Regions from separate parts of the Nocardioides sp. YJ-D4 genome, predicted to be linked through region 1. Evidence: predicted binding sites of a transcription regulator. Region 1 holds the regulator's gene; the other holds the start of a gene.

Region 1 (7,613 bases):
GCAGGCCGGCTCCCCTCAGTATCAGTCGGGCGCCTACCAGACCCCGACCGGCTACGGCCAGACCGGCTCGCGGGCTCGCCTGACCCAGGACCCCGCCGCGACCCAGGCGATGCCCACCCAGCGCCAGCCCCAGGAACCGACGGCCGAGCCGGACGACGAGTGGCCGCCGCGACACAGCACACGCAACAAGCAGTGGCCGCCTGCCGAGCCGGACAGCCCCTACCGCGGGCGCCACTGACCCGACACAGCGAGAGTGCTGCAGACGCTTCCCATCGTCTGCAGCACTCTCACTTTTCCCCGGTAGCCGGCCGCCAGGGTCGAAGGAGCAGCCGGACATCTATGCGGCGCCGCCTACGGCGCGGTCGGAACGATCAGCGTCTGTCCGGACACGAGCATCGAGGACTCGAGACCGTTGAGCTCCTTGATCCTCTGCTCCATCTCCCGAATCGAGGAGTCGGTGCCGGCGACGGCCTTCGAGGAAATGTCCCAGAGCGTGTCGCCATCGCCGACGACCATCGTGTGGGCGGAGGTGGAGGGGCTTTTGTCGGCACCGTTCTCCACCGCGAACGCCACCCGCGCCCCGATCAGCGCGATCCCGAAGAGCACGACGAGCGCGAATGCGAACACGACGACTCGGCCGCGACGCGTGAGCCGCACGGTCGAGCGACGCACCTCCGGCGCCGGACGCGGCGGCTCGGCTACGGGCAGCACATAGACGGTTGCACTCATCTCACGGCCTCCTGATCACAAGTCTCTCGATCACGTGTTCGATCGAGCACATGTTCGAAGGTAGATCACGTGTTCGAACAACGCAAGTAGCGACCCCAAGAATTTTCGAACGCCGACACGCGCCGCCCGCGAGGTCGAACAAATGTTTGATGTCGTGGTGCCAGAGGGACTAATGTGATGACATGACCACGCAGAAGACAGGCACCGGATCAGGCGGTTCGAAGAAGAGCCGCGTCCGCGAGCTGCCCGACGGGCCGCCGGACGCGACCGGGCTCACGCCGCGTCAGCAGCGCATCCTCGCTCACCTGCGCGACAGCATCGAGCAGCGCGGCTACCCGCCCAGCATGCGCGAGATCGGGGCCGCGGTCGGGCTGACCAGCACCAGCAGCGTCGCCCACCAGCTCCGTGCGCTCGAGCAGCGTGGTCTGATCCGCAAGGACCCGAAGCGACCGCGCGCTCTCGAGGTCTTCCTCCCGGAGGTGATGGCCCACCGCAAGGCCATGTCCGGCGAGGAGCCCGAGTCGACGATCACCGCCGAGGCCGACATCAACCCCAACCCCGACGCCGCCATGGTCCCCCTGGTCGGGCGGATCGCGGCCGGTGGCCCGATCCTGGCCGAGGAGACCTCGAGCCAGCAGAGCATCGAGGACGTCTTCCCGCTGCCCAAGCAGCTGGTCGGCAACGGCGACCTCTTCCTGCTCTCGGTCTCCGGTGACTCGATGGTCGACGCGGCGATCTGCGACGGCGACTTCGTGGTCGTGCGCCAGCAGCCGACCGCCGAGAACGGCGAGATCGTGGCCGCGCTGATCGACGGCGAGGCCACGGTCAAGACGCTCTCCCGCAAGGACGGCAAGGTCTGGCTGCTGCCGCACAACGCGGCGTACGAGCCGATCGACGGCACCCACGCGACCATCCTCGGCAAGGTGACGGCGGTTCTGCGAAGCCTCTGAGCCCTCCCGGAACCAGTCGGGGAACACTGCGTGAAATCCAGCCGCCGGCCCATGACAGGGCCGGCGGCTGCGTCGTTCCATACAGCGTGACCCAGACGCAGATCGACCGCCGGACCCTCATCGCCGCCGGGCTGGCGACCGCCGCAGGGGCCGGAGCCATCGCTCTTCCCGAGCCCGCCGAGGCCGCGGGCAGCACGCTCAACCACTTCCAGCACGGTGTCGCCTCCGGTGACCCGCTCCCGGACCGCGTGGTCATCTGGACCCGGGTCACGCCGACCGCGGACGCGACCCCGGGGTCCGGGCAGGGTGAGGAGGTCCTGGTCCGCTGGGAGGTGTCACCCACCGCCGACTTCGGCCGCGTCACCGCGAAGGGATCCCAGCAGACGGGCCCCGACCGCGACCACACCGTGAAGCTCGACGTCTCCGGCCTGGCCCCGGAGAGCTGGTACTTCTACCGCTTCACCTACAACGGCCAGACCAGCCGGGTCGGCCGCACCCGCACCGCTCCGGCCGCGGACGCAACCCCGGAGAACGTACGTTTCGGGGTGGTCTCCTGCTCCAACCTGCAGGCAGGCTGGTTCGCGTCCTACCGCCACCTGGCCGCCCGCGACGACCTGCACGCGATCCTCCACCTGGGCGACTACCTCTACGAGTACGCGCCCGGCGAGTACGGCTACGGCATGACCAACGAGGACGTCCGGCCGCACGAGCCGGCCCACGAGATGCACACGCTGGCCGACTACCGGATCCGGCACGCGCAGTACAAGCGCGACGCCGACCTCGCCGCCGCCCACGCCCGGCTTCCCTGGATCGTCACCTGGGACGACCACGAGTCGGCCAACGACGCCTGGCTGCTGGGCGCCGAGAACAACGAGCCCGGCGAGTACGACTGGATCGACCGCAAGACCAACGCCAACCAGGCCTATGACGAGTGGATGCCGCTGCGCGTCGACGGCACGGCCACGGTGGAGACCGACGGCCACCTCCACGACCGCATCTACCGGCGGCTGCGCTTCGGCAACCTGCTCGAGCTGAGCATGCTCGACCTGCGCTCCTACCGCTCCCAGCAGGTCGCCCGCACCGACCTCGCCGGCGTCGACGACCCCGACCGCACCATCACCGGCGACGAGCAGCTTGCCTGGCTCAAGGACGGCCTGCTCACCGATGCCCAGTGGAAGATCGTCGGCAACCCGGTGATGATCGCGCCGGTCACGTTCGGCGCGCTCCCGAAGAGCCTCATCAGCCCGGTCAACGACGTCACCGGCCTGCTGCCCGACAACGGCATCGCCTACAACGTGGACCAGTGGGACGGCTACACCGCCGACCGCACCGAGCTCTTCGAGCACATCCGCAACAACGCGATCACCGACACCGTCTTCGTCACCGGCGACATCCACTCGGCGTGGGCCTGCGACCTGCCGTACGACTCCGCCGTCTACCCGCTCGGCAGGACCGCCGGGGTCGAGTTCGTGGCCACCTCGGTGACCTCGAACAACCTCAAGGACATCCTCGGTGCACCGCGCCGCACGGTCAGCCTCACGGTCGAGAACATCATCAGGACCGCCAACCGCCACGTCCGCTACCTCAACTTCGACGACCACGGCTTCTCCGTCCTCGACGTGACCCGCAACCGGGCTCAGATGGACTGGTACGTCATCGGCGAGCGCAAGGACTCCAACACCGCCGCCACCTGGACCAGGTCGTACGCCACCGCAACCGGAAGCAACAGGCTCCATCACGTCACGGAGCCCGTCTAGGCCGTGTCCCCCGGACACAGCGGCGCCGTGCGCTTAGACTGCCCAGGTCTGCCTTCCCGAACGTCTGGTATCTCATGCGAAACATTGCCCGCCGGATCAACCGCAAACAACGATCCCTCGTCCTGATCGCAGGCATGGTCGTCGCGACATTCGTCGCCACCATGCCCGCAACCGGTTCGACGCCGGCGACCTCGGTGAAGACCGGCGGTGACACAAGCGCCGAGCAGCCGGTGACGGAGAAGGCGGCCCGGGAGGCGCTCGCCGCGGCCAAGAAGGTCAAGCGCAACCAGTCGGTACGCGGCGCCCGCCAGGTCGTGCCCGGGCGGCACGTCGCCGGCCGGCCCGACGCGACCATCGCGCTGACCGACCTGTGGAACGCCAAGGACGCCCTGGACGGCTCCAACAAGGCGGCTGCGCGTGAGCTGCTCGCCCGCCCGCGCACCGCTACCCAAACCTGCAGCGACGCGGTCTGCGTCCACTACACGCCGGGCAAGGGCGGCGACCGCGCCTCGTCGACGTACGCGAACCAGGTCCGCGACGTGGTCACGAAGGTCCACAACCTCTACGTGCAGGCGGGCTACCGCAAGCCCGCAGCCGACAAGTCGGTCACCCCGGGCAAGGTCGACATCTACCTGGAGAACCTCTACGACGAGGGCTACTACGGCTACTGCGCGCCGGAGACCAAGGTCTCCAAGACCGCCGCGACGGCGTACTGCGTCATGGACAACGACTACGCCACCAGCGAGTACGGCACGGTCAACACACCCACCGAGAACCTCCGGGTGACCGCCGCCCACGAGTACTTCCACGCGGTCCAGTTCGCCTACGACGCCGGCGAGGACCGTTGGATGATGGAGTCGACCGCGACCTGGGTCGAGGACGAGGTCTACGACAGCATCAACGACAACCGCCAGTACCTGGGCTACGGCCAGCTCGAGGACCAGCGCAAGCCGCTGGACAACTCCTACGCCTCCAACCTCGGTATCTACGGCAACTGGATCTTCTTCCGCTACCTGTCCGAGCGCTTCGCCAGGGAGCGCGGGACCCTGCCGGAGGTCGTCCTCTCGATCTGGAACCGAGCGCCGTCGACCTACTCGACCACCGCCATCCGGCAGGCGCTCGCCGCTCGTGGCACCACGCTGAAGCAGCAGTACATCCGCTTCGCCGCCGCCAACCTGGCCCCCTCGAAGACCTACAGCGAAGGCCGGTTCTACTACCCGCCGGTCTACGACGGCCGCACTGCGCTGCCCGCCAAGCGCCAGACCGTCGACGGCCAGTTCACCCTCAAGCACCTGACCTACGCCTCCCAGCGCCTCGTCCCGAAGAACGTCGGCAAGGGCTGGAAGCTGCGGGTCAAGGTCGACGTGGCCCGGCCCAACGCCAACGGCGCCGTGGTGAGCATCTTCCGCACCGACGGCACCCGCGGCGTCTACTACCTCAAGCCCAACAGCAAGGGCATCGCCACCAAGACCATCGAGGGCTTCTCCTCGAAGCGGATCCGCAAGGTCGAGGTCACCTTCGCCAACGCGAGCAGCAACTTCAACTGCGGCCAGGGCACCGCGTTCTCGTGCCACGGCATCGCGACCCCCGACAAGGCCACCCACCGCTGGTGGGCGAAGACCTACCGCTGACCCTCAGATCACGCCGAGTCGGCTCGTTCCAACGAGCCGACTCGGCGTGATTTTCGGTCAGGACGAGGCCATCTCCGACAGTCGCTTGAGGGCCTTCCGTACGACGTCGGGGTCGGTCGTGGCCCACATCGGCGGCAGGCTGGCCTTGAGGAATCCGCCGTAGCGGGCGGTGGCCAGGCGGGCGTCCAGGACGGCCACCACGCCACGGTCAGTGGTGGTGCGGATCAGCCGGCCGGCACCCTGGGCGAGCAGCAGCGCGGCATGGGTGGCGGCGACCTGCATGAACCCGTTGCCGCCGGCCTTGTCCGCCGCCTGCTGCCGGGCTGACATCAGCGGGTCGTCGGGCCGCGGGAACGGGATCCGGTCGATGATCACGAGCTGGCAGGTGTCGCCGGGGACGTCGAGGCCCTGCCACAGCGACAGCGTGCCGAAGAGCACCGTGTGCGGGTCGGCGACGAACTGCGCGGCGAGCTCCGGCAGCTGCGCGTCGCCCTGGGCCAGCGTGGTCAGGTGCGGCAGCTTCTGGCGCACGACCTCGGCCGCGGCCTCGGCGGCGCGCCGGGAGGAGAAGAGCCCGAGCGTACGCCCGTCGGCGGCGTCGACCAGGTCGACGATCTCGTCGAGGGTCTTGGCGCCCATGCCATCGCGTCCGGGAGGAGGCAGGTGGCGGGCGACGTAGAGGATCCCCTGCTTGCCGTAGTCGAACGGGCTGCCGACGTCGAGCCCGATCCACGGCAGCACGTCATCGGTACGCTGCGCCCCGGCGCCCACCTCGGTGCGCTCGTCCGCCTTGAGCCCGAGGGATCCGGCCACGGGGCCGAAGTCGCCGCCGAGCTTGAGGGTCGCCGAGGCGAAGACGACGGTCTTCTCGGTGAGCAGCTTCTCGCGCATCTGCGCCCAGACCTGCAGCGGCGCCACGCAGAGCCGCGGCGGGATCCGGTCCCCGCCCTCGTTGAGCCAGATCACGTCGTGCTCGGAGGCGGCGGCCATCCGCTCGGCGGTGGTGAAGACCTCCTGGAGGCCGCCCTTGGCCTGCTGGAAGCCGGGGTCGGCGCCCTCGGAGTCCTTCGGCTTCGGAAGCGCGGAGAGCGCGGACCGAGCGGCGTCGCGCACCAGCACGAGCGCGTCCGAGACGACCTCCGGCAGCGTGATCAGCCGCCCGGGCGAGGTCTCGTTGATCGCCGCCCGCAACGCGTCGGAGGCGTCGGCGAGGTCATCGGCCTCGGAGCCCTCGATGTGCTTCTGGGCCCGTCGGGCGGCCCGCTCCACCTCGGCCGCGGTCAGCTCGTCGGTCGCCGCCTGGGTCACCCGGGCGACGAGCTCGTGGGCCTCGTCGATCACCACGGCGTCGTACTCCGGGATCATCGGCACGCCCTCGATCGCGTCGATCGCGAGCAGGGAGTGGTTGGTGACGATCAGGTGGCTCTTCTGGGCCTTGTCGCGGGCGACCTCGGCGAAGCACTCCTCACCGAAGGGACACTTGGCGGCGCCGAGGCAGTCGCGGTGGTTGACGGAGACCTGGCGCCACTCGCGGTCGGTGTGGCGGGGCGCGGAGTCGCGCTCGCCGCTGCCGCCCTTCTCCGCCTCCTTCTCGGCCCAGCTGCGCAGCTCGAGGACCTTCTCGGCCATCGGGCCCAGCGGGACGTCGACCAGGGTGCCCTGGTCGTCGGGGGCGCCCTCGCGCACCCGGTGGAGGCAGGCGTAGTTGGAGCGGCCCTTGAGGACGGCGTAGGACGCGTCGACGCCGGGGCGCGAGCCGATCGCCTTGACCAGGCGCGGCAGGTCACGCTCGACGAGCTGGTGCTGCAGCGCCAGGGTCGCGGTGGCGATCACGACCCGGCTGTCGTGGAGCAGCGACGGGACCAGGTAGGCCAGCGACTTCCCGGTGCCGGTGCCGGCCTCGACCAGCAGGTGCTCCTCGTCGGCCAGTGCCTGCGCGACCGCGTCGGCCATCAGCACCTGACCCTCACGGGTGGCCCCGCCGAGGGTCGCGACCGCATCCGCCAGTGCTTCACGTACGGGCGTCGGGGATGCGGTTTCGGTGACGGTCACTTGGGCAACCTTAGCCGTGGGCGGGGACAGTCTCCGATCGGCTCTCCGCGATCCGGCGGGCGACGATCTCCCCGAACTGCATGTGGCCCGCCACGGTCAGGTGGGTGTTGTCCTCGAGCATCGGCAGCTCGAGGTCGAAGACGTTGATGTACGTCACCCCGTACTCCGCCGAGACCCGCCGCATCATCTTGTTGACGCCCCGGATGGCCTTGGCGCGGGAGTTCACCTTGGGCGCGCTGAGCACGATCACCTCGTGGCCCTTCAGCTCGTCCAGGGTGGCCCGGAAGCCCTTCTCGACGTCGTCGAGATCGCTCTTGGAGTCATTGATGCCGCCCTCGAGCACGACCAGGTCAGCCCCCTGCGCCACCGCGTCGGGAACCCGCTCGGGGAACGAGATCGGGCCGCACCGCTCCATCAGCTCGTGCGAGTAGCCGGTGCCGCCGAAGCCGGACACCCGCACCTCGCCGTCGAGATAGCGCGGCCAGGACAGGCCG
Region 2 (7,613 bases), 2.7 Mb from region 1:
ATCCAGTTCGCGGAGCGCGGCTGGTGACCACCCTCGGCGTACTCGCCCTCCAGGGCGACGTCCGCGAGCACCTCGCCGCCCTCGACCGCCTGGGGGTGAAGGGAACGTCCGTACGCCGCCGGGAGGAGCTCGACGCGTGCGACGCGCTCGTCATCCCCGGCGGTGAGTCGACGGCGATGTGGCGCCTGGCGCGTACGTTCGACCTGCTCGACCCGCTCCGCGAGCGGGTCCGGGGCGGGATGCCGGCGCTCGGCACCTGCGCCGGGATGGTGCTCCTGGCCGACCGGCTGCTCGACGCGGCCCAGGGCCAGGAGACCATCGGCGGGCTCGACATCACGGTCCGGCGCAACGCCTTCGGGCGGCAGACGGAGTCGTTCGAGACTGACCTGGAGGTCACCGGGCTGGACGAGACGGTCCACGCCGTCTTCATCCGAGCGCCCTGGGTCGAGGAGATCGGCCCAGGTGTCGAGGTGCTGGCGAGCGTGGGGGAGCACCCCGTCGCCGTACGTCAGAACCAGCTCATGGCGACCTCGTTCCACCCCGAGGTCAATGCCGACGACCGGCTGCACCAGCTCTTCGTCGACACCTGCTGCTGACGGTGACGTACCGCACGTAGTTAAGATGGGGGCATGCTGCCCTGTGTTGACTCCGGAGGCGGCTCGACAAGCATCAGCGACGACGCGGGGCAAAGGACGGTTTCCAGATGAGCGGCCACTCCAAGTGGGCAACGACGAAGCACAAGAAGGCGGCGATCGACGCCAAGCGCGGCAAGCTCTTCGCCAAGCTCATCAAGACGATCGAGATCGCAGCCAAGACCGGCGGTCCCGACCCGTCGGGCAACCCGACCCTCTATGACGCCATCCAGAAGGCCAAGAAGCAGTCGGTCCCCAACGACAACATCGACCGCGCGGTCAAGCGCGGCGGTGGACTCGACGGCGGCGGGGTCAGCTACGACACGATCATGTACGAGGTCTACGGCCCCCAGGGCGTCGCGCTCCTCATCGAGTGTCTGACCGACAACCGCAACCGGGCGGCCATGGAGGTGCGCACCGCGGTCACCCGCAACGGCGGCACCATGGCCGACCCCGGCTCGGTGAGTCGCCTCTTCGACCGCAAGGGCGTCGTCGTCGTGGCCAAGGCGCAGGAGGGCAAGGAGATCTCCGAGGACGACCTCCTCGAGGCCACCCTCGACGCCGGTGCCGAGGACGTCAACGACCTCGGTGAGTCCTTCGAGATCGTCTCCGACCCGTCCGACGTCGTCGCGGTCCGCACCGCGCTGCAGGACGCCGGCATCGACTACGACTCCGCCGAGGTCCAGTTCGTCGCGAGCATGGACATCCCGGTCGCCGACGCCTCGTCCGCCGAGAAGGTCTTCAAGCTCATCGACGCCGTCGACGACCTCGACGACGTCCAGAACGTCTTCTCCAACGCCGACGTTCCCGATGAGGTCATGGAGACCGTCGACGCCTGACCTGCGGCGCCGAGCGCGCTGTCGTCCCCTTACGTACCGGCTCATGCCCGGGGTGGATGCCGGGTACCCGGAAGGTCGCGAACCGCCACCAGGGCGCGTTCCCGCTGGAAGGAGGACACGATGGGATACGGCGTAGGAGCGATTCTGCTCGTGGTCGGGCTGGTCCTGGCGCTGGCTGTGCACGTCTCGGTCAGCGGGGTCGATCTGACGATGATCGGCTGGATCCTGGCCGCCGTCGGAGCGTTGGTGCTGATCCTGACCGCTGTGACGCTGAACACCGGCGGTCGCTCACGCACGGTCGCGAGGCGGAGGCATGCGGACGGTACGGAGACCGTCGAGGAGCGGCGGACCGACAGCCTGTGAGCGCAGGAGGCCTCTACAGCGACTGGTGACCTCCGAGGCGCGTTGCGTCATCCTGAATGAGGGTGTCGTAGCGCCGGAGGCAGCGGCCGGCAGGTAGTCTACGAACAGACGTTCGACACCCGGCCGGCCCGGTCGTAGTGGAAGAGGTGCTTCAGTGCGCGTGCTTGGGATCGACCCCGGCCTGACCCGGTGCGGGATGGGCGTGGTCGACGGCTCGCTCGGCAGGCCGCTGTCGATGGTGGACGTCGGCGTGATCCGTACGTCCTCCGATCTCCCCGTCTGGGAGCGGCTGGTGACCATCGAGAAGGGGATCGACGCCTGGATCGAGGAGCACCGGCCCGACGCGGTCGCGATCGAGCGGATCTTCGCGCGGTCCAACGTCTCCACGATCATGGGTACGGCCCAGGCCAGCGGCCTGGCGATGGTCTGCGCCGCGCGGCGCGGTCTCCCGGTCGCCCTGCACACGCCCTCGGAGGTCAAGGCCGCCGTCTCGGGCAACGGCCGCGCCGACAAGGCTCAGGTGACCGCCATGGTGACCCGCATCCTGCGGCTCTCGACCCCGCCCAAGCCCGCCGATGCCGCCGACGCGCTGGCGCTGGCCATCACCCACCAGTGGCGCGGAGGCGCCCAGAACCGCATCGAGGCCGCGCTCGCCGCGGCCGGAAGGACAAAGAAGTGATCGCGTCCGTACGCGGCAAGGTCGCCGCCGTCAGTCTCTCCACCGCCGTCGTCGAGGTCGGCGGGATCGGCATCGAGCTGCTCTGCACGCCCAACACGCTGGCCACGCTCCGCACCGGCGAGGAGGCGCACCTGCCGACCAGCCTGGTCGTGCGCGAGGACTCGCTGACCCTCTTCGGCTTCACCGACACAGACGAGCGCACGCTCTTCGAGCTTCTCCAGACCGCCTCCGGTGTCGGCCCGAAGCTCGCCCAGGCGATGCTCGCCGTCCTCTCGCCCGACGGCATCCGCCTGGCCATCGCGGGCGAGGACGCCAAGACCCTCACCAAGGTCCCCGGCATCGGGCAGAAGGGTGCCCAGCGGATCATCCTGGAGCTCAAGGACAGGATCGGCGCCCCGACCGGCACCGCCTCGGCCCCTGCGCGCGCCGCCGCAGCGGCGCCGTGGCGCGACCAGGTCACCGAGGCCCTCGTCGGCCTGGGCTACAACGCCCGGGACGCCGACAAGGCGGTGACCGCGATCGAGCCCGAAGCCGGCGACCAGGCCAACATCTCGTTGCTGCTCCGGGCAGCTCTACGCACCCTTTCGAAGGCATAGGAACCCATGCACGAGGACGACCTGGACCGAGCCGAGGAGGACTACTTCTCCTCGCTCACCATCGCCGAGGCCGACGGTGACGACCGGGCCGTCGAGGCCGCGCTGCGCCCGAAGACCCTCGACGAGCTGATCGGCCAGCAACGCGTCCGCGAGCAGCTCGGCCTCGTCCTGGAGGCGGCGCGACAGCGTGAGCGGGCCCCCGACCACGTACTCCTGTCCGGGCCGCCAGGCCTCGGCAAGACCACCCTCGCGATGATCATCGCGGCCGAGATGTCGGCGCCGCTTCGGATCACGAGCGGTCCGGCGATCACCCATGCCGGCGACCTGGCCGCGATCCTGAGCGGGCTCAACGAGGGCGAGGTGCTCTTCGTCGACGAGATCCACCGGATGAGCCGACCCGCCGAGGAGATGCTCTACCTGGCGATGGAGGACTTCAGGGTCGACGTGGTCATCGGCAAGGGCCCGGGCGCGACCGCGATCCCGATCGACCTGCCGCCGTTCACGCTCGTCGGAGCGACCACGCGCGCCGGCCTCCTTCCCGGCCCGCTCCGGGACAGGTTCGGCTTCACCGGGCATCTCGAGCTCTACGACCCGGCCGACCTCGAGCTGATCGTGCGCCGCTCCGCGGGGCTGCTCGACGTCACCCTCAAGGACGACGGAGCCGCCGAGATCGCCGGCCGTTCCCGAGGCACCCCACGGATCGCCAATCGGCTGCTGCGCCGCGTACGCGACTATGCCCAGGTCAAGGCCGACGGCACGGTGACCCAGCAGATCGCCGAGAAGGCGCTCGATCTCTACGAGGTCGACCCGCTCGGCCTGGACCGCCTCGACCTGGCCGTGCTCGACGCCCTGTGCCGGAGGTTCGGCGGCGGCCCGGTGGGCATCTCCACCCTCGCCGTCGCGGTGGGGGAGGAGCGCGAGACGGTCGAGGAGGTGGCCGAGCCGTTCCTGGTGCGTACCGGCTTCCTGGCACGTACGCCGCGGGGCCGGGTCGCGACCCCGGCAGCATGGGAGCACCTCGGCCTGCCGGTGCCGGCCAACGCCGAGGCTGCGGCCTGGTCCAAGGAAACGCTCTGGGATGAGGCCTGATTCACAGTCTCAACCAGGTGCCTGGTTAGACTTGCACGTCGCCGTGCGCCTGCCGGTGACCACTCAGACTGTCGGAGCCGAACCCCCGTGGAATTCCTTCCTTTTATCGTCATCATCGTCCTGTTCTACTTCCTGTTGATCAGGCCGCAGCAGAAGCGTGCGAAGCAGGCTCGTGAGCTCCAGCTCAACCTCCAGCCGGGTGACCGGGTGATGCTGACCGCCGGGCTCTTCGGCACGGTGACGGAGGTCGAGGAGACCACGACGAACATCAAGGTCGAGATCGCCGACGGCGTCGTCATCCAGGTCGTGCGCCAGGCCGTGGCCCAGAAGGTCACCGAGGCGCCTGCGGAGGAGTCCGACGAGGAGACCGGCGAGGAGCGCGAGGTCGAGGCTCCGGCCGACGAGACCTCCGCCGACGCCGAGAACGTCATCGTGGACCTCGACAAGAAGGACTGACCAACACATGGCACGCAAGACAGCGCGCCCCGGCCGGACACTCGCACTGCTCTTCTTGGCCATTGCGATCATGTTCGGCGGCATCGCGTTCGCCGGCACCTGGAAGCCCGAGCTGGGCCTCGACCTGCGCGGCGGCACCGAGATCTCGATGACCGCGGAGAACTCCGAGGGCGGATCGGTCCCGAAGGAGAGCCTCGACGAGGCCAAGGCGATCATCGACCAGCGCGTCAACGGCTCCGGCATCACCGGCGGCCGGGTGACCACCGAGGGCAACGACGTCATCAAGGTCTCCATCCCCGGCACCGGCAAGGTGCAGCAGGAGACCGCCGAGCGCGTCCGCCAGACCGCGAAGCTCCGCTTCCGCCTGGTCGCCTGCAGCCCGCAGAAGACCTGTGGTGCCGCGGACCCCAGCGGCTCGATGGTCGAGGACCCCTCGGCCGGCACCGTGCCGGGCACCTCGCCGCGCGCGGCGTTCGGTGGCGAGACCGCCAGCGCCTCCGAGAAGGCGACCGCCTCGGACAAGGCTTCCGAGAAGGCCTCCGAGAGCGCCGACCCGAGCGCCAGCCCCTCGGCGGGCGCCAAGCCGGAGACGCCGAACGAGAACGAGGTCGTCAAGGTCGACGACGCGGTCAAGTTCATGCGCACCGTGCCGCAGGAGTGGGCGACCGCCTACAACTCCTTCACCTGCCCCGCCCCGGGCGCCGATCCGGTCGAGGACATCCCCGGAAAGCCGCTGCTGACCTGTGACGAGGACGGCGTCCCCTACCTGCTGACGCCTGCCGTCATCGAGGGCACCGAGATCAGCGAGGCCTCCTACGGCATCCCGCAGCAGCAGGCCAACTACGTGGTGACCCTGGACTTCAAGTCCGAGGGCAACAAGGTCTTCGCCGACACCACCGGCGCCATCGCCGGCACCGGTGAGCAGTTCGCGATCGTCCTGGACGGCAAGGTGATCTCCGCCCCGACCGCCGACTCGCGGATCAGCGGAGGCGCCCAGATCAGCGGCGACTTCACCCAGGAGTCCGCCGCCGCGCTGGCCAACAACCTGAAGTACGGCTCGCTGCCGCTCGACTTCCCCGAGGACGGCATCCAGACCCGGGTCATCGGCCCGACCCTGGCCGGAAACCAGCTCACCGCCGGACTCTGGGCCGGTCTGGTCGGCCTGATCCTCGTGGTGATCTTCTCGATCCTCTACTACCGCGCGATGAGCATCGTGGTGATCGGGTCTCTGCTCGTGGCAGGTGCGCTGACGTACGGCATGATCCTGCTGCTCAGCGAGACCGCCGGCGTCACCCTGGACCTTCCGGGCGTGGCCGGTCTGATCGTCGGTATCGGCATCACCGCCGACTCCTTCATCATCCTCTACGAGAGGATGCGTGACGACATGCGTGATGGCCGCTCGATGCGGGTGGCCGTCGACACCGCCTGGGTCCGGGCCCGCAACACCTGCCTGGCCTCCGACGGCGTCTCGTTCCTGGCCGCGTTCGTGCTCTACGTCTTCGCGACCAACGAGGTCAAGGGCTTCGCCTTCATGCTCGGCCTGACCACGATCATCGACGTGCTGGTGTTCTTCTGGTTCACCCACCCGATGACGAAGCTGATGGCCGGTTGGGGCTTCTTCAACAAGGGCCACGTGCTCTCCGGCATGGACAAGCGCGCTATCGGCACCGTCGACGCCCCCACGGGCACCACTCTGGTCGGAGGCAAGGCCTGATGAGCAAGTTCTCCTTCTCCCGGCTCGGCAAGGAGCTCTACACCGGCGAGAAGTCCTTCGACTTCGTCGGCCGCCGGATGGTCTGGTACGCCGCCTCTGCGGTCGTGCTCGTCGCGGTCATCCTCGGTGTCTCGCTCCAGGGCATCAACCTCGGCATCGACTTCACCGGTGGCACGCGCTACACGGTGACCGTCGCCCAGGCCGACCAGGAGCTCGCCGACGACCTGCGTACGGCGGTCGGTGACACGGCGGTCGAGGCCGCCGACGGCGCCACGGTGCGTACGGCCGGCGGCAAGTCGATCGTCATCGAGACCAAGGCGATCCCCGACGGCTCCGAGGCGGACGAATCGATCATGGAGGCGATCACCAAGACCGCCGACGTGGCCGAGGACGACGTCAGCCGCACCGGCATCGGCCCCAGCTGGGGCCAGCGGGTCGCCTCGAAGGCGGCCCTCGCGCTGGGCATCTTCCTTGTCGGTGTGGTCCTGTTCATCTGGATCTACTTCCGCGAGTGGAAGATGTCGGTCGCGGCCGTCGTCGCGCTGCTCCACGACGTGGTGATCACGGTCGGCGTCTACGCGATCGTCGGGTTCGAGGTGACCCCGGCAACGGTCACCGGCTTCCTGACGATTCTCGGCTATTCGCTCTACGACACCGTGGTGGTCTTCGACAAGGTCAAGGAGAACACCCGCAACCTGTCGCAGAAGAAGCAGACCTACGCCGCCGCGGCCAACCTGGCGATCAACCAGACCCTGGTCCGTTCGGTGAACACCTCGATCATCGGTCTGCTGCCGGTCGTCGCGATCCTCTACGTCAGCACCGTCCAGCTCGGCACCTCCTCGCTGAAGGACATCTCTCTGGTGCTCTTCGTCGGTATGGCCGTCGGCACCTACTCCTCGATCTTCATCGCCACCCCGCTGCTGGTGCACCTGAAGTCGAAGGAGAAGGACGTCGTCGACGCCGACAAGCGTGCCGCCGCGCGGATGAAGGAAGCCGACAAGTACGCCGCAGTGCCGGTCTTCGACGAGGGCATGCCGGTGGCGGAGGACGAGGAGCCGGACGAGCTCCGGGACGCTCCCTCCGAGGACCTCCACGAGGCCGGCGTGAGCCGGGGCACCAGCCCCAACCGCTCCGCGACCGGCCGGGGCCGAAACGTACCCGACCAGCACCGTGCGGTCTCCGACAGCGGCGCCGCCGGGCGTCCGCAGCCCAAGCGCGAGTCGAGGTCGAAGCGGAAGTGACTGT

What was found. The regulator LexA, encoded in region 1, represses DNA repair genes until DNA is damaged. The targets are predictions, from matches to a motif close to TCGAACANNTGTTCGA.
Region 2: the regulator LexA is predicted to act here: its motif matches at 1,935-1,950, upstream of ruvC (crossover junction endodeoxyribonuclease RuvC).

What each region holds. Positions count from the first base shown of each region.
Region 1 covers NZ_CM132932.1:2,285,499-2,293,111, forward strand. Annotated here, with positions in the region: gene ACW14X_RS10845 (hypothetical protein) at 1-238, shown strand, start outside; gene ACW14X_RS10850 (LysM peptidoglycan-binding domain-containing protein) at 352-729, opposite strand; gene lexA (transcriptional repressor LexA) at 912-1,679, shown strand; gene ACW14X_RS10860 (alkaline phosphatase D family protein) at 1,766-3,436, shown strand; gene ACW14X_RS10865 (MXAN_6640 family putative metalloprotease) at 3,511-5,067, shown strand; gene ACW14X_RS10870 (ATP-dependent DNA helicase) at 5,125-7,119, opposite strand; gene ACW14X_RS10875 (SGNH/GDSL hydrolase family protein) at 7,130-7,613, opposite strand, start outside.
Region 2 covers NZ_CM132932.1:5,682,767-5,690,379, forward strand. Annotated here, with positions in the region: gene pdxS (pyridoxal 5'-phosphate synthase lyase subunit PdxS) at 1-27, shown strand, start outside; gene pdxT (pyridoxal 5'-phosphate synthase glutaminase subunit PdxT) at 24-596, shown strand; gene ACW14X_RS27150 (YebC/PmpR family DNA-binding transcriptional regulator) at 704-1,471, shown strand; gene ACW14X_RS27155 (DUF6458 family protein) at 1,592-1,834, shown strand; gene ruvC (crossover junction endodeoxyribonuclease RuvC) at 2,031-2,513, shown strand; gene ruvA (Holliday junction branch migration protein RuvA) at 2,510-3,109, shown strand; gene ruvB (Holliday junction branch migration DNA helicase RuvB) at 3,116-4,198, shown strand; gene yajC (preprotein translocase subunit YajC) at 4,286-4,654, shown strand; gene secD (protein translocase subunit SecD) at 4,662-6,368, shown strand; gene secF (protein translocase subunit SecF) at 6,368-7,609, shown strand; gene ACW14X_RS27190 (adenine phosphoribosyltransferase) at 7,606-7,613, shown strand, end outside.